DNA from 3 places in the Cupriavidus sp. CuC1 genome. Region 3 is predicted to be linked to each of the others. Evidence: predicted binding sites of a transcription regulator. Region 3 holds the regulator's gene; each other region holds the start of a gene.
The links. Region 3 encodes sigma-54, which starts transcription at its own class of promoters, with help from an activator protein. Its sites were predicted from a motif close to TGGCANGNAANCTGCTTT; they were not measured.
Positions count from the first base shown of each region.

Region 1 (5,521 bases), on a different contig from region 3:
TGCCAATCACGCCAGGGGTGCCGCTACCCTTGGCGGTATTGCGTGGCCGATCGCGTTCTCTCTTTTAATGCTCAGCGCTTGGTGCCGAGGCCGCCCAGCAGGCCACCCACGAGGCCGGTAAGCGGCGCCAGCGCGTTGTTGCCCGAGCCGCTGCCGTTGCTGGCGCCATTGCCCCCGGTGATGCCCGCGACGAGGCCGGTAACCGGTGCGAGCGCATTGCTTGCGCCGCCACCCGTGGCACCGCCGGTTGCGCCGCCGGCCACGCCTGCGACCGTGCTCACCACGCCGCTGACCAGTCCGGTGACGGGTGCGAGCGGGCCGCTCGCGCTGCCGCCGCCGAGGCCGCCGGGCAGCCCGCCAGTCAGTCCGCCAACGAGGCTGGTCACCGGAGCCAGCGGGCCGCTTGCGCTGCCACCCGTCAGGCCACCCGTAAGTCCGCCCAGCAGGCTCGTGACCGGTGCCAGCGGGTTGCCGGTGCCAGTGCCGCTCGGGTTGTAGGCCACGCCGCCCAGCGCGGCGACCGTGCCGCCCGCGCCGGCGACGATGCCGCCCACGCCCGACACCACCGGCGTGTTGGTTTGCCTGATGGTGTTGCCCGCCGTGGCCAGGCCGCCGCCAAGCGTCGCCAGCAGGTTGTTGGCCGGCGCCCCCATGCCGGTCGCCGCGCCCAGCGTCTGCGTGGTGCTGGTGAGTTGCGCGGTGAGGGGCACGATGAGCTTGCTGACGCCACCGGTCAACTGCTCCACGGGGCCGGTCGAGAGGGCCGCGCCGAGCGGTGCGCCCGCGCCATTGACCGCGGTGCCGACTTGCGAAACCAGTGAACCCACCGGCGTGGTGACTGCTGCCAGCGGCGACAGCGGACCGCTGCCCAGGCCGCTGACGAGCGCGCCTGCGTTGGTCACGGCATTGCCAACCCGGCTGACTACGCCGCCGGTGCTTGCCACCGTGGTGCCGAGCGGGTTGGTGGCATTGGGGGTGTTGCCCAGGCCGTTCTGCACCCCGTTGCCCAGGGTGCTGACCGCGGCGCCAAGCGAGCCGACCACGCCGCCCAGGCCATCTTTGGATTGGGTCGAGAGGATCGGCAGGTTGGTGTTCTTGATTTGCGTGCCGAGGTCGCTCACTACGTTGCCGGCCGAGGTCACCAGGCCACCCGCTTGATTGACGATCTGGCTGGTCGGCGTCAGCGCAGCCGTGCTGCCACCACCGTTGTTGCCGCCGTTATTGCCACCATTGTTTCCGCCGTTGTTTCCGCCATTGTCGCCGCCGGAATTGCCACCATTGCTGCCACCGCCCGTGCCGGCGTTGGTGCCGGCGGCGGCGGTGCCAACGCTGGTACCGCCGCCATTGCTGCTGCCCGCACCGCTGCCGGTATCCATGGACGTTGTGCCGCCACCGCTTGCGCAACCGCCGAGTGCCAACAGCGAGCCGAGCAGTGCCGTGATGAGGATTTGTTGAGTACGCATGACCTTTTCCATTTTTTTTCTTCCCGTCGTGACATCACGGTGCGCATGGCGCATGCCGTGGTGTCACTGCATTGCGCAAAGGGTGTGCCAGTGCGTGCCGGCACGCCGCCGGTCCGCGCCAGAACACCGGATAGAAATGCGCCAAGCCTTGCCGCGCATGGGTTTGAAGAGGATGAGACATAGCCGGGAAAGGACCAGACATGAGCGCGCTGCGCGGTGTTTCGGTGTTACGCGTTACGTAACGCCGTGGCGCTCACACGGAACAACACGGGCTTGTTCAACGCGCCGCGGCCGCATGCCAACCCTGTCAGCAACGTGTGGGCAGACGGCGCGTGCGCGCTGGCGCGTCGGGCACATCGAAGGGGGAACACGTTACGTAGCACGTAACACGCTGCACGGCATGGGGCCGTCTTGTTGTGCAACGGGACGCGTGCCTGTGCCATGTTCGCCATGCCGCGTCAAACAAGGGTTTGCGCGGCGGCGCCAGCGTCGATCGACTGCCTTGCCTGCTGCGTGCCATGCGGGTGGCACGCAGCTTGCGGTATTGACTCCCGACAAGCGCGGCGCACAGCGTGGCGCGGAGCAAACGCCCTAGTCGTATTGCGTTCCGCGCTTAACAGGTCGCATGCATCGTCCAAGAGCCAATTCGATAGCAGTTCCAAAGGAGAACCTTCCGCGAGGAAGACCAGGAGATCCCATGAAAGCGCATTTCGCCCCGATGTCATCCATGACCCTCGCCTGTGCCGCGGCACTGTTGCTGCTGGCAGGTTGCTCCTCCAACGGATCCGGCAGTGGCGTGAGCCCCGCCGCCATCACGCCCACCACGCCCCCGAACCCGCCAACGCCGGCTGCAACCCCCGACACCACGCCCACGGCCAAGGTCACTGAAGGCGCTGGCAATACGGTGGTGGCGACGGGCAACGCAGTGAGCGATATCGGCAAGCAGATCCAGGCGGCGCAAGTGCCGCTGCTTCCGGACGCTACGCGTAACGCGCTCGGCGGCGTAGTGGCAAACGCGGGTGACACGGCGGGCGCGCTGGGCGCAGGTGTGGGCGACGGACTTGGCAAGATGGGTGCAGTCACCGATCCGCTTGGCATCACCGTGTCCAGCACCGGCAACGTGGTGCAGAAAGCCGGTGTCACGGTATCGAGCGCAGGCGATCTCGTGAGCAGCCTCGGCACCGGCCAGCTGGCTCCGCTAGGCGCAGTGACCACGCCCGTGGGTGGCCTGGTCAACCAGGTTGGCGGCGCGGTGACGATGGCCGGCGGCAAGCTGGGCGAGGCGCTTTCGACCGGCCCCGTGGCGCAAGTCAGCGGCAGCGTGAGCAAGGTGATCGTGCCGTTGACCACGCAGGTCACTACGGTTACGCAAACGATTGGCGCGGCCACCGGCCTTGGCGCGCCGCTGGACAACCTGCTGGCCACGCTGGGCAACTCGGTGGCCAGCGGCGGCAGCCTGCTGACCAATACCCAAGCCCCCGTGGTCTCCAGCCTGGGCGGCGTCGTGACCGAAGCCGGCAAGACCGTCGCCGGGGCCGGCATGCTGGTGCACGGCAACGGCACCGGCGGCAACCCGCTCGGCGGGCTGCTCAGCAACCTGCCCCTGGCCGGTATCGGGGGCGGCTCCAGCTCAGGCACAAGCGCTGGCGCAGCAGGCGCGTTGGCGCCTGTGACGGGCTTGCTTGCAGGCGTGACGGGCGGCGCTTCCACGGGCGCTGGCACTGGCACTGCCGGCGCGCTGGGGCCCCTGACCAGTTTGCTGGCGCCTGTGACGGGCGTGCTGAGCGGCGCGCGCAACGCCGCGGCGGGCGCGACATCGACGACGTCGACGACGTCGAACGCGCCTGGGCTGACCAATCTGCTCGGTGGCCTGGCTCACTGAGTTTGATCTAAATACGTCTTTACGGTGCGCAGTCGTCCTTACCCCGTGGCTGCGCATCCTTTTACATCACACCGCGCCACATGGCTCACCCGAACGGGTGTGGTATTTGACGCGAGTAGAAGTTTTGCTCTTTAAGAAGACACTGTTTTCAAACGGATGTCAGCCGTTATGCTGAGACAACTATAACTCCAAGGGGGGGTATGGTTGATACATGGCTTTGATCTATAAATTGTGCACCAGCGTTACTGCTCGGTACTAGCCTGGCCACAAGAGCGAGGCGGCATCGGAGGGGTAAGCGGACGCTGGGTGATGACATAAATTAAAAACGGAGTGAAATCATGAAATACGCTTTGGCACGCTTTCTTCGGGACGAACAAGGGGCAACTGCAATCGAGTATGGGTTGATTGCGGGGTTGATCGCAATGGGCATGATCGTCGGCGCCACCGCGCTCGGTAACAACCTTTCGACTGGCTTTACCAACCTAGGGACAAAGCTCCTCTCGCTCCTGCCTGCCGCCGCCACCTGACACAGTGGAGGCCATTGCCGCGCTCTACTGTGCGGTAACCATCTGGACCGACCTGGCTTACCGGAAAGTACCCAATGCCGTGCTGGCAGCCACCCTGGTGGCTGTCTGCCTGGTGCTGCTGTTCGGGCATATGCCTGAGCCAGCATTGGCTTCGCGCATGCTCGGCTTTGCGATTGGCTTGCTGGTCATGTTGCCGGTCTACGCGCTCGGGCGCATGGGTGCGGGTGACGTCAAGTTCTTCGCGGTAACGGGTTTGTTCACCGGCCCATTGGGTCTGGTGACGGTGTGGATCGTCGGTAGCCTGCTCGCTTTTGCACATGCATTGTTGGTGCGTGCGGAAGCTGGCACGGTCTGGGCTACCTGGCGGAACCGCGTAGATGGCCTGTCGCAGCGGCGAGCTGGCGTGACAGCGACGGTTGTGGCGAAGCAGGTGGCCGGGAAGCGCGGAATCCCATATGCCGCTTACCTGGCTATGGGCCTGATCGTGTGGATGGTTTCGGGGAAGTAGCTGCCACGCAGGTGGATGGCTACCCGCTATTGCCCTTGGGGTCCGCGCCACCGGTTCGGCGCAGAATTGTAAAAGATAACCGGGTGAAGTATGTCATTGCGGGGAAACCACGCCGTGCGGATGCGCTCGTCCGGAGCGGCCGCGCTTGAGTTCGCCATCGTGCTGCCGATCTTGCTGACAGTTGTGATCGGCATCGTCTATTTCGGCATCGTTCTAGCCGTGCAGCAGGCGCTTACGCTGGCTGCGGAAGAGGGAGCGCGTGCCGCCCTGCGTTATCCGAGCGGCGCCGCCGCCAATAACGCAGCCGCTACGCAGGCGCTGCGAGTGAGCGCAGCCTCCAGCACGGCGCTGGCCTCATTGCCGACGTCAATCAGCAGCCTGATTTCAGCGGCCAATGTGGCGCAGGTGATCAGCTGCGCGAATCCGAGCGGCTCGGCCTGCGTCAAGGTCACCCTAAGCCTCAGTTCGAGTTCTATCCTGCCCGTCGTGCCCGGCGTGCCTCTGCCCGCCACGCTCACAGGCAGCGCAACGGTGCAACTGGCGCCTGACACATGACGGTGCACCTGCTGGGCGCGCCGCTCTCGCCGTTTGTTGACATGCGTCTAAGCCAGCTTTCATTCACCCGAACCAGAGACATCGCATGACCAGCAAACAGATTCGCGTGCTCGCCATCGCGCTGCTCGTTCTTGCCGCCGTGCTGGCATTGCTAGCGTGGCGCGTGGCCCGCACGCCTGCGGCGCCGGCGGTGCCGGTGACCGGGGCAGTGGAATTGCATCCGGTGGTGATCACGGTCAAAGCTGTCGAGGCAGGAAAGCCGGTGCCGGCAGACGCGCTCAAGGTCGAACAGTTGCCGATCAATCCGGCCGGGGCCTATGCCGAGGTAGCCCGTGTCGCCGGGCAGGTGCCGGTGGTTGCCATCGGGGCCAACGTGCCGGTGCTGGAGAGTCACCTGCTGGCGGGATTGGCCACGCAGGTACGGGATGGCGAGCGCGCGGTAGCGGTTGCCGTCGATGAGGTGATCGGTGTCGGCAACCAGGTGCAGCCAGGTGACTTCGTCGATGTGTTCGCGGTGTTCCGCCGGGACGGCCAGGAGATCGAGGGTAGCCAGGCGCGCATGCTGCTGGCGCGCCTGCGGGTGCTG
Region 1 is NZ_JBIUHC010000096.1:16,994-22,514, reverse strand. Features, by position in the region: gene ACGLHR_RS32865 (collagen-like triple helix repeat-containing protein) at 72-1,463, opposite strand; gene ACGLHR_RS32860 (collagen-like triple helix repeat-containing protein) at 2,161-3,345, shown strand; gene ACGLHR_RS32855 (Flp family type IVb pilin) at 3,684-3,872, shown strand; gene ACGLHR_RS32850 (prepilin peptidase) at 3,877-4,380, shown strand; gene ACGLHR_RS32845 (TadE family protein) at 4,471-4,935, shown strand; gene cpaB (Flp pilus assembly protein CpaB) at 5,021-5,521, shown strand, end outside.
Region 1: the regulator sigma-54 is predicted to act here: its motif matches at 1,989-2,006, upstream of ACGLHR_RS32860 (collagen-like triple helix repeat-containing protein).

Region 2 (5,521 bases), on a different contig from region 3:
TCCCGCCGCGTCACAGGCCTTCGCAAACTCCGCGCTCTCCGACAAAAAGCCGTAGCCCGGAAACACGGCTTGCGCGCCGGTATCCAACGCAGCCTGCAGCACGCGCTCGGCCACCAGGTAGCTATCCGCCGCGCGCTCGCCGCCAAGCGGCACGGCCACATCGGCCAGCCGGGCATGCGCGGCATTGCGATCGGCATCCGAATACACGGCCACGCTCTTGATCCCCAGGGCACGCAAGGTGCGGATGGCGCGCACGGCGATCTCGCCACGATTGGCGATCAGTACGGTATGGAACATCGCGGCTCCCGGGTCAGTTGGCGCTAACGCGGACGTTGCTGCTGGCGAGATAGGCGCGCCAGCCGCCAAAAGCCGTGATATCGCGGGCGCCTTCCAGGCCCCGGGGCTCGCAGATGAACCCGGCGACTTGCCGGCCGTCTTCCAGCATCAGCTTGCCGATGCCAAGCGGCACGGGAATCTCCGCCACGAACGCGCCGAAACTGGCCAGGGGCACATCCCAGAGCTCGACTTCGATCGGCGCGCCCTCACCCGCGCCGGTATGGACCAGCCCGGGCTTGGGCGGCGTCGTATCCGCCAGCGCATAGAGCCGGTAGCAAGCCGCAGTGCGGCATGCCTCCACAAAGGCCGCGTGGCGCGTGAGCAGCTGGTGGTTGAGCGGCATGCCGCTGAGATGGGCGCCGACCACGGCCAGCCGGACCGACCCTGGCGTGACGGGCGTAGCGCGCTGGGCATCAACGGGACAAGGCCGCCCGGTGGCGCCCAGCGGCAGCGCTTGCGCCGCCTGCCACTGCCGGCCAAGACGTGCCAGCGCGCGGTCCGACCAAGCCGGGGCAACCAGCGTGATGCCGGCCGGCAGGCCGTCCTCGCGCGCACCGGCCGGCAACGCCAGCGCCGACAGGTCGGCCAGGTTGGTGAAGTTGGTATAGGTGCCAAGCCGCGCGTTCAGGCGGATCGGATCGTCCTGCACGGCGGCCAGCGTATAGATCGACGGCGCGCTCGGCACCACCAGCGCGTCGACCTTGGCCAGCGCTACGTGGATCGAGCGGGTCAGCGCCGCCCGCCGGTATTCGGCGTTGAACGCATCCATGGCGCTATAGCGGCCAGCCTCCTCGACGATGGCGCGCACGACCGGATCGATCGCGTCCGGCTGGCTGGCGTGAAGCTGGCTCACCGCCAGGAAGCGCTCAACCACCCACGGCCCCTGGTAGAGCAGCGCGGCCAGCTCGGCGAATGGCGAGAAATCAACGGGCACCAGCTTAGCGCCCATGGCCTGCAAGTCCGCCAGCGCCTGCTTGAAACTGGCCTGCGCCTGCGTATCGCCAAAGAACACCAGCTGATCGGGAACGCCCAGCACGGGCGATGGCGCCAGCGCGGCAGGCGCGCTGAGCGGATAGCTGCGCGAGTAAGGATCGGCATGGTCGAAGCCGCCGGCGATCTCCGCCACCAGCGCGGCATCGTCGACCGTCAGCGCGAACACGGAAACGCAGTCCAGCGTGCGGCAGGCCGGCACCACGCCGGCGCTGGACAGCCAGCCCCGCGTCGGCTTGAGGCCTACGATATTGTTGAATGCCGCGGGAATGCGCCCGGAGCCTGCCGTATCGGTCCCGAGCGAGAACGGCACCCAGCCGCGCGCCACGGAAGACGCCGAGCCCGAGCTGGAGCCGCCGCTGACGTACGCCGGATCGAAGCTGTTGGGCACCGCGCCGTAGGGCGAGCGCACCCCGACCAGGCCGGTGGCGAACTGATCCAGGTTCGCCTTGGCCACCACGATGGCCCCGGCCGCCCGCAGCCGCGCCACCGCGCCGGCATCGCGCTCGGCCACATACGCAAACGCGGGACACGCCGCCGTGGTGGGCCACCCTGCCACGTCGATGTTGTCTTTCACCACGAACGGCACGCCGTAGAGGGGAAACGCATCGAGCTTGCCGCCCGCCTCTTCAACCCGAGCCTCCAGCGCAGCCAGCTGGGACTGCAGCCGTGCCACATCCAGGCGCGCGATCCAGGCCGGATCGCCTGCGTCCAGGTCCAGGAACGGGGCGAGCGCGTCCAGCGGCGAGGCGCCTTGCGTCTTGTAAAGCTGTTGCCAGTCAGGCAGGGTCCGGCAACTGCCAAGGCTGGCGGCGGATCGGCGCAGAGGAGTCTTGCTGGTCATCGCTTGTATCCCGGGTTGTATACATGAAGGCGTGCAGACCAACAAAGCAGGAGGCATGCCATGTAAGAAGAAAAATAAATTCCTCTTACCAATCGGGAAATTGGGGATCAGGGCGCCTTCGCGGGCCGAAGACGCATGCAGGGCACCCACGCGCGCCGCACCATGGGGCGGCGCGCGTGGACCTAAATCAGTGCCTGCGGGCAGGACGACGCCGCAATGTGGTGCGTCATAGGCCGGCTCCGTTATTGCATGGTTTATATTGCCCGGGGCTGCTTGCATGAGAGCCCTTTGACTTTTGGAGGTGGTCTTGAAGATGAGCAACGGCGTTCCCCGCCGCGCGGCGATCGCGCTGGCCCTTTGCGGTTTCGGGCTGATGCCTCTGGCATGGGCCGCCGATGCACCGGTGCCATCGGTGCCCGACGCCGCCGCCAGCGATCCCGCCGGCCTTGGCTGGATGAATGGCGCGCCACCGCCGCCCGAGCGCACGGTACGCTTCGACGACGGCAGCTATTGGCAATTCCCCGCCCTGCGCTGGAGCGTGTCGCACTTCCGGGAGCTGATGCCCACCGTCAACGTCTCGCGCGGGCTTGGCACGCCGGTGCCGCTGCCGCGCGCGTTGCGCACCGATATCGACGCGCTGCAGTTCCTGCCGATCGGCGCCACCCAGCCGATGACCTGGGCGCAATCCCTGGCGGCCAACTACACCGATGGCATCGTGGTGCTGCAGCGCGGGCGCATCGTCTATGAGCGCTACCTCGGCGCGCTGAAGGACGACGGCCAGCATGCGGCCATGTCGGTCACCAAGTCGGTCATCGGCACGCTCGGCGCCATGCTGGTCGCAGAAGGCCGCCTGGATGCGAGCAAGCGCTTGGCGGACTACGTGCCGGAGCTGGCCCGATCCGCATTCGGCAATGCCACGGTGCGCCAGGTGCTGGACATGACCACGGGGCTCAAATACAGCGAGGATTACGCGGACCCCGACGCCGAGGTCTGGATGCACGCCCAGGCGGGCAGCCCGCTGCCCAAGCCCAAGGACTACACCGGTCCGCGCAATTACTATGAATCGCTCCAGGCCATCCAGCCGCAAGGCGAGCATGGCGCGGCGTTTGGCTACAAGACTGTCAATACCGATGCGCTGGGCTGGGTCATTGCACGCGTGACCGGACGCTCGGTGGCCGAGCTGCTGTCCGAGCGTATCTGGCGCCGGCTGGGCGCGGAGCAGGATGCGTACTTCACCATCGACTCCATCGGCACGCCCTTTGCCGGCGGCGGCCTGAACACCGGCCTGCGCGACCTGGCGCGCTTTGGCGATATGCTGCGCCGCGACGGCAAGTTCAACGGACAGCAGATCCTGCCCAAGGCGGTGATCGACGACATCCGCCCCGGCGGCGACAAGGCCGTGTTTGCCAAGGCCGACTATCCGCTGCTAAAGGGCGGCAGCTATCGCGACATGTGGTGGGTCACCCATAACGAGCACGGCGCCTACATGGCCCGCGGCGTGCATGGCCAGCGCATCTATGTCGACCCGAAGGCCGAGATGGTGATCGTGCGCTACGCATCGAACCCGGTGGCCGGCAATGCCGCCAACGACCCGACGACGATCCCGGCGTTTCACGCGCTGGCGAAGTACCTGCTCGCCAGGCCGCGCTGAATCCCGCTGATCGGGCAAGTACTGGTTTCATCCGCCGTGGCAATGCCTCAGGCGGGGATCTTGCGGAATTTCTCGTGCAGCTGGCGCAGCAGCGGCGTGGGCGTCATGCCGTTCTTCTTCTCGACCCCGATCAGCCAGCCGGTGCGATGCCAGTCCTGTACGATGCGATCGAGGGCGGCCTGCGTATCGGCTTCTCCCTTGCGCAGCCAGATCACCGACGGCGACGGGATCAGGTCGCGCGGCGAGACGATCTCGAAGTCCTTCCAGTCGGCGTTGCCGTCCACCAGGTCCCGCAGCGTGGGGCTGACGTGCACGGCCGCCACGCAGTTGCCGCCCTTGAGCGCCAGCAGCGACTCGGGCTGCCCCCGGAACGCCTTGATCTGCGCGCCATATTGCTCGGCCAGGGGCTTGGTGAAGTTGCTGCCTTGCGAGACGCAGACGGGCTTGCCCTTGACGTCTTCCCACCTGGCGATGCCGCTGCCCTTGCGCGCGATGGCAGCACCGCCGACCTCCTCGAACGGCGTGGGCACGAAGGACAGGATCTCGCCGCGCTCCTGGGTCCATTGCATGTTGGCGATCAGGATATCGACCTTGCCTTGCTGCAGGAACTGGACACGATTCGACGGCTGCACCTGGATGGTTTCCAGCGCCACGCCCAGGCCCTTGGCCACGCCCTCGGATAGCTCTACGTTATAGCCGATGTGCTTCTGCGTGGCCGGGTCGATGGTGCCGAACGGCGGGCCTGACAGGATCACGCCAACCACCAGCTTGCCGCGCTGCTTGATCTTGTCGAACGTGGCGTCGGCGTGGGCGGGAACGGCTGCCAGGGAAAAGACGGCGCACAAGGCGGCCGCAAGACGGTGAAGCAGCGGGGATCGCTCGAGGGAATGCATGCGGGAGAGGCGTGGGGCCATAAGAGACAAGAAAGAGGAAGGGGAAAACGAAAAGCGAGCGGGCATGTTGCGGGATCGCAAGGGTGCCCACAACAAATGCTTTCAGATATGGATATGCGCAGGGGTGCCGGAAACGTCCGCGTGCCCTGCCTTGCTCGCCCCCGGCGCGACGCGCCTATCGTGCCCGCCGCGCCGCGCGCCCCGTCTTGTCCGCGGCCTTCTTCTCACCCGCAGGCGGCGCGGCGAATTGCCCGGCCGCCGCGCGCAGGCATTCGAGCAGCTGGATGCTGCTGGGCGTGGGCCGCCCCTCGCGCAGCGTGATCACGCCCACCGGCGGCAGCTCCAGGGGCACGTCCATGGGCAGGACATGGAAGCGGCCTTCCCGCTCGAACTGCTGCCCCACCGACCTGGCCAGGAAGCCCACCGCGTCGAGCTGGGTGACGAAGGTAGAGATCGCCAGGTAGGACGACGACTCGATCAGGTCGGTCGGCGGCTGCAGCGCGTGCCGGTAGAACTCCTGCTCGATCTTGACCCGTAGCGAGGCCCACGGCGGCGGCACCACGCAAGGCATGCCGGCCAGGTCCGCCCAGCCCGGCGCGCGCTTGCCCGCCAGCGCGTGGCCGGCGCGCACCACCGCCACCATCGGCTCGTTATAGAGCGGCTCGGTGATCAGGTCCGGCGCGGCGTAGCCGGGCTCCAGCCGCCCGACGATCAGGTCCAGTTCGCTGATGCGCAGCTTGGGCAGCAGGTGGGGCAGGTCGCCCTCCTCCACCAGCACGGTGGCCTGGGCCGAGCGCTGCTTGAGCA
Region 2 is NZ_JBIUHC010000007.1:90,502-96,022, forward strand. Features, by position in the region: gene uca (urea carboxylase) at 1-297, opposite strand, end outside; gene atzF (allophanate hydrolase) at 311-2,170, opposite strand; gene ACGLHR_RS04860 (serine hydrolase domain-containing protein) at 2,544-3,821, shown strand; gene ACGLHR_RS04865 (transporter substrate-binding domain-containing protein) at 3,869-4,714, opposite strand; gene ACGLHR_RS04870 (LysR substrate-binding domain-containing protein) at 4,890-5,521, opposite strand, start outside.
Region 2: the regulator sigma-54 is predicted to act here: its motif matches at 2,214-2,231, upstream of atzF (allophanate hydrolase).

Region 3 (5,521 bases):
GCCCATCACCAGCACGCCCATGCCGAGGATGTCGAGGAACACGCCGTGCATGGTCACGCGCGGCGCGGAAATGCGGGACAGGTAGAGGCGCAGGTGATCGATCACCGCCGCGGAAGACACCGGCGTGGTGAACAGCGGGGTGGACGAGCGCGTGCAGCGCAGTTCCAGGTCGGGCGGCGGCTCCATGCCGTCGGCGATCACCAGGAACGGCGGCTCCAACAGGATCAGCTCGCCCATCTGGCGCTTGCGCATCTCGTCGTCGAGGCGCTGGTAATACGTGATTTCGGGCTTGCCCAGCACCTGGATCCGGTTCGGGTGGATCAGGTTCAAGTGGCCGACGAGATCGGCCGCCGACGTGGCTTCACGCGCAAACTCGACATCGAAGGCCCGGTCCGCGCCTTCCAGTCCTGCTACCCAGGAGAGTTTGATATCGGCTGCGTTGTCGTCGAAGATCGACTGCGAGGTGACGCCAGTGAGTTCCATTCGGGTGCTTTCAGGGACGGGCTTTCAGTGGCGGATCAAGGGTGCCATTGCGTCAGCAACTGGTGCACGTCGTCGGGGGTGGGCAGGGTAGCCAGTCCTTCGCGCATCTCGCGGTCGGACAGCAACTGGGCGATCTCGGAGAGAATTTCCAGATGCTGCTGGGTGGCCTGTTCGGGCACCAGCAGGAAGATCAGCAGCGCTACCGGCTTACCGTCGGGCGACTCGAAGGGGATCGGCTCGGCCAGGCGCATGAAGGCGGCCAGCGGCTGCTTCAGTCCCTTGATGCGGCCGTGGGGGATCGCAACCCCGGCGCCAAGGCCGGTGGACCCCAGCGACTCGCGGGCGAACAGGTTGTCGGTCACGGTCGCGCGCGCAACGCCATGGTTGTTCTCGAAGAGGAGCCCGGCCTGTTCGAACACGCGCTTCTTGCTGGTGACGCTGACGTCGAGGTTGATGTTGCCGGGTGGCAGCAATTTAGCCAAACGATTCATGTGGAATGCGCAGGGTTTTCTAGAAAGCAGGCCCGGGGCAAGGAGGCGTCCCGCCGGGCGGAAAGAAGATAAAAACCAAGGCCCGATGTTTCCACCGGGTGTCCCCATGCCGGTGTCGGGCGTCTGGCCATTATAGAGCAGGCCCGCTGCCGCTTTGTGCATTGCAATAGCCGAGGCGCTGAAGCGGTGCCGCATGCACGGAAATGGCCAGGCAAATCAACTATGTATGGCACAGCATACACCGGTACATATGCGTTGCGGAATCCCCTGCGTGGCCCGAAGGGGGGAGGCTGGAACGAAAAAGCCGCGCTGGGCGCGGCTTGATTCCGTTTTCAATGGACTGACACCGACGGCCCGGTATGTGGGCCGCCAGGCACGGTCATTGCTGCATCTGGGATGCGGCCATCTGGTACTTGACCGCTTCACGGTCGTGGCTTTGCACGCGATCCTTGTGGCGAATCACCTGCCGGTCGAGCTTGTCGACCAATGCGTCGATAGCGGCATACAGGTCTTCATGATGCGCTTCGACAAAGATGTCCTTGCCCTTGAGATGTAGATTGATTTCCGCGTACTGCCGCCGGTCCTTTTCTTTTGTATTGTCGACAGAGAGCAGCACACTTACGCCAATGACTTGATCGAAATGCCTGACGATACGCTCCAGTTTCGTTTCCACGTACTCACGCAGAGGGGGCGTGATGTCCAAGTGGTGTCCACTGATCTTGAAGTTCATAGCGTTTCTCCTTCTGAAAGAGCTGCATCAGGCAGGCGATGCAGCTCGGCTACAAAGTCTTACGGAGATTGACCGCGGGAATCTTGAGCGCTTCGCGGTATTTGGCAACGGTACGCCGTGCTACCACAAAGCCTTGCTCGCCGAGCAATTCGGCAATCCGGCTGTCGGACAAGGGGTTCCTAGCGTCTTCGGCTCCTATCAATTGCTTGATCAACGCACGGATTGCCGTTGATGAGGCCGCGCCGCCGGTTTCTGTGGATACGTGAGAGCCGAAAAAATACTTCAGCTCGAAAGTCCCCATCGGCGTTGCCATGTACTTATTGGTAGTCACCCGAGAGATGGTGGACTCGTGTAAACCCAGTGTATCGGCAATCTCCCGCAAAACCAAGGGGCGCATCGCAATTTCACCGTGGGTGAAGAAGTTCTTTTGACGTTCGACAATGGCTTGTGCGACGCGCAATATCGTGTCGAACCTCTGCTGGATATTCTTGATCAACCAGCGTGCTTCCTGCAGCTTTTGCTGCAGTCCCGCCGCGCCGGCATCGCCTTTTGCACCGCGCAAAATCTGCGCGTACATGTCGTTGATACGTAGCCGCGGCATCACATCCGGGTTGAGATGGGCGATCCATCCGCCGCTCAACTTTCGAACGAAAACATCGGGTACCACGAAGTCGGCTTCCGGCCGGCTGTAGGCATGGCCGGGATAGGGCGCGAGCGAGCGGATCAGTTCATGCGCCGCCTTGAGTTCCGGCTCGTCCACTTGCAGGGCTTTTTTCAGGCGCGTGTAATCGCGCACCGCCAGCAGCTCCAGGTGATTGGTGACGATGCTCAGCGCCAGTTCGCGCTGCGGATGCTTGAGCCTGCGCAGTTGCAGCGCCAGGCACTCGGCTGCGTTGCGCGCCCCGACGCCCGGTGGATCGAAGCTCTGCAGCAGCGTAAGCACGGCCTGGATCTCGTCGACCTCGAACTCGAGCTCCTCCGGCAGCTCGCTGCAGATTTCCTCGAGCGTGGCGCTCAGGTAGCCGTCATCGTCCAGGGATTCGACCAGGAAGATGGCCAGCCCTTTGTCGCGCAGGGAAATCTTGAGCGGCGCCAGCTGCTCCATGAGGTGTTCGCGCAGCGTGGGCTCGGCGTCGCGCAGCTGCATCGGTGTTTTTTCGTCGTCTTCGCCTTGCGGGCGGCGGGCGAAATCGTCCAGGCTCCAGTCGTTGCCGTAATCCTCGTTGCTGTCGGAATAGCTGTCGTCGGCTTCGGGGGCGCCATCGGGGCGGTTTTCGCTGGTGCCCTGGCCATCGGCGGGCGCTGGCGCGGGCGCGCTCTGGAGGTTCACCGAGCCGTCCGAGGACACGCGCAACGGGCTGTCGAGCCAGTCGTTCTCGCGCTCGAGCAAGGGGTTCTCGGTCAGCGCCTGTTCCACTTCCTGCTGCAGTTCAAGCGTGGACAGTTGCAGCAGCCGGATCGACTGCTGGAGTTGCGGCGTAAGCGCGAGATGCTGCGAGAGGCGGAGCTGTAGCGACGGTTTCATGCGACCTATTTTATGCCCAACTTCCGTACTGGTGGAACGGAAATTGCTATCGCTGGCGTCGCATGATCGTTTGAAGGATGAAAGGCGACACCGAAGCCGCCCGGGGGGCCGATGCGCGGCAGGCGCCGCGCGCGCCTTTACATGCGGAAGTTCTCGCCCAGGTAGACCTTGCGCACCGACTCGTTGGCGATGATGTCTTCAGGCTGGCCGGACGCCAGCACCGCGCCCTCGCTGATGATGTAGGCGTGGTCGCAGATGCCCAGCGTCTCGCGTACGTTGTGGTCGGTGATCAGCACGCCGATATTGCGCGCCTTGAGGAAGCTGACGATGCGCTGGATTTCGCCGACCGCGATCGGGTCGACGCCGGCGAAGGGCTCGTCAAGCAGGATGAAACGCGGCGCGGAGGCCAGCGCGCGGGCGATTTCCACGCGGCGGCGCTCGCCGCCGGACAGCGACAGCGCCGGGTTGTCGCGCAGGTGGGCAATCTGCAGGTCATCCAGCAGGGTGTCCAGCCGGCGCTCGATCTCGGCCTTGCCCAGGGGCTTGCCATCGTTGAGCTGCAGTTCCAGCACCGCGCGGATATTTTCCCGCACATTGAGCTTGCGGAACACCGAGGCTTCCTGCGGCAGGTAGGACAGGCCCATGCGTGCCCGCTCATGGATGGCCAGGCCGCTGATGTGCTTGTCGTCGAGCACGATATCGCCCTCGTCCAGCGCCACCAGCCCCACGATCATGTAGAACGACGTGGTCTTGCCCGCGCCGTTGGGGCCGAGCAACCCGACCACTTCGCCGCTCTTCACGTCGAGGGACACATCCTTGACCACAGTGCGCGAGCCGTAGCGCTTCTTCAGGTGGCGCACGACCAGCGTGCTGCTGTCCTTCAGGGTGGCGGGCTGGGACGGTGCGGTCTGGGTAGCGGTCATGAAGGTCAAGGCAGAATCCGTGGATTGGGGGCGTGGCGGCGTCAGGTCAGGGGTTGACGGGGGCAGGTGCCGGCTTGAGCGGCAGCGGGTTGGCTGCGGCGCCGCTGGCGGGCTGCTCCTGGCGCGGCGACAGCACGGCGCGCACGCGGCCGGACGGGCTGCCCGCGGTCGCGTTCTCGGCGCCGCCGCTGGCCGTATAGAACTCGTTGCGGCTGTCATAGGTGATCACCGCGCCACGGATCTCGTCGACCAGCTTGGCGCCGGCCAGGCGGGCCATGCGGGCGCGCCCGATCAGCTTGGACAGCTCCTGCTTGCCGTCATATTCGATGCGGTCGCCCCAGCCGTCGATGTACTCGTCGACGTTGTCGCGCTTCTGGCGGATATAGGCTTGCTTGCCGCCCTTGGAGGTCGCGACCGCGTACTGGTAGCCCTCGGGATCGGTACGGACTTCGGCCGCGTCGGATTTCAGCACCATGGTGCCCTTGGTCAGCACCACGTTGCCGGTCAGTACATAAACCTGCTTGACGTCGTCGTAGCTGGCATTGTCGGCCTCCAGGACCAGCGGCTTTTCGCGGTCGGCTTTTTCGGCGCTGGCGGGCGCGGACAACGCGAGGCCCAGGACGGCTGCCAGCGTCAGCAAAGCGGCCGTGCTGCGGCGGCGACAGGACGAAGTCGTCAGGAATGGATTCATGTTGGCGTGATGGCGGTTGACGCGGGCGGCTGGAGCCCGCGGGCGGCTTCAGGGCTACTTCGCGGGACTTGCCGGCGGCGGCACCGTAATGATGGTGCCGCGTACGTTACCCAGCAATTGTACTTCGCGAGTGACATTGTTAAAGATCAGGCCGTTGGCGGTCATCACCGACGGGCCGCGGGTCAGCTTGACAGCCTTGTCGGTCTTGACGATGTCATCGTTGACCAGCACCTGGAAATACTCCGAGGCGGCCGTCATCTTCGGATCCTTGGCGGGGTCGGTGCCCTGGGCGCGCACGATGAAGCCATTGCCGAACAGGTCGATGACCGAGCCTTCCGCGTTCATCGTGCCGCGATCGGAGTGGCCAGTGACGGGCGGGCGGTCGATTTCGTAGGAGCGCATGGCTGGGCGCGTCACCTCGTAGGTCTGGTCGTCCTCGAAGTGGATCATCTTGTCGCCGGTAAAGCGCAGCTTGGTGTTCCCGTCCTCGGCAAGCTCGGTCGCGGAAAAACGGATCATGTAGTAATCCGGCTCATGTTTCTTGCCGACCGGCCCGGTGTCCGCTTCCTTCGGGGAGTTGACCTGCACCAGCCAGAAGGTGCTGCCCGCCACCAGCGCCATCAGCAGCAGGGGCAGCGCTCGCATGGCAAGCCGGCTCAGGGAGGACAGGATTTCCCG
Region 3 is NZ_JBIUHC010000222.1:2,861-8,381, forward strand. Features, by position in the region: gene hprK (HPr(Ser) kinase/phosphatase) at 1-483, opposite strand, end outside; gene ptsN (PTS IIA-like nitrogen regulatory protein PtsN) at 519-974, opposite strand; gene hpf (ribosome hibernation-promoting factor, HPF/YfiA family) at 1,354-1,704, opposite strand; gene ACGLHR_RS47240 (RNA polymerase factor sigma-54) at 1,754-3,229, opposite strand; gene lptB (LPS export ABC transporter ATP-binding protein) at 3,367-4,152, opposite strand; gene lptA (lipopolysaccharide transport periplasmic protein LptA) at 4,199-4,843, opposite strand; gene lptC (LPS export ABC transporter periplasmic protein LptC) at 4,898-5,521, opposite strand, start outside.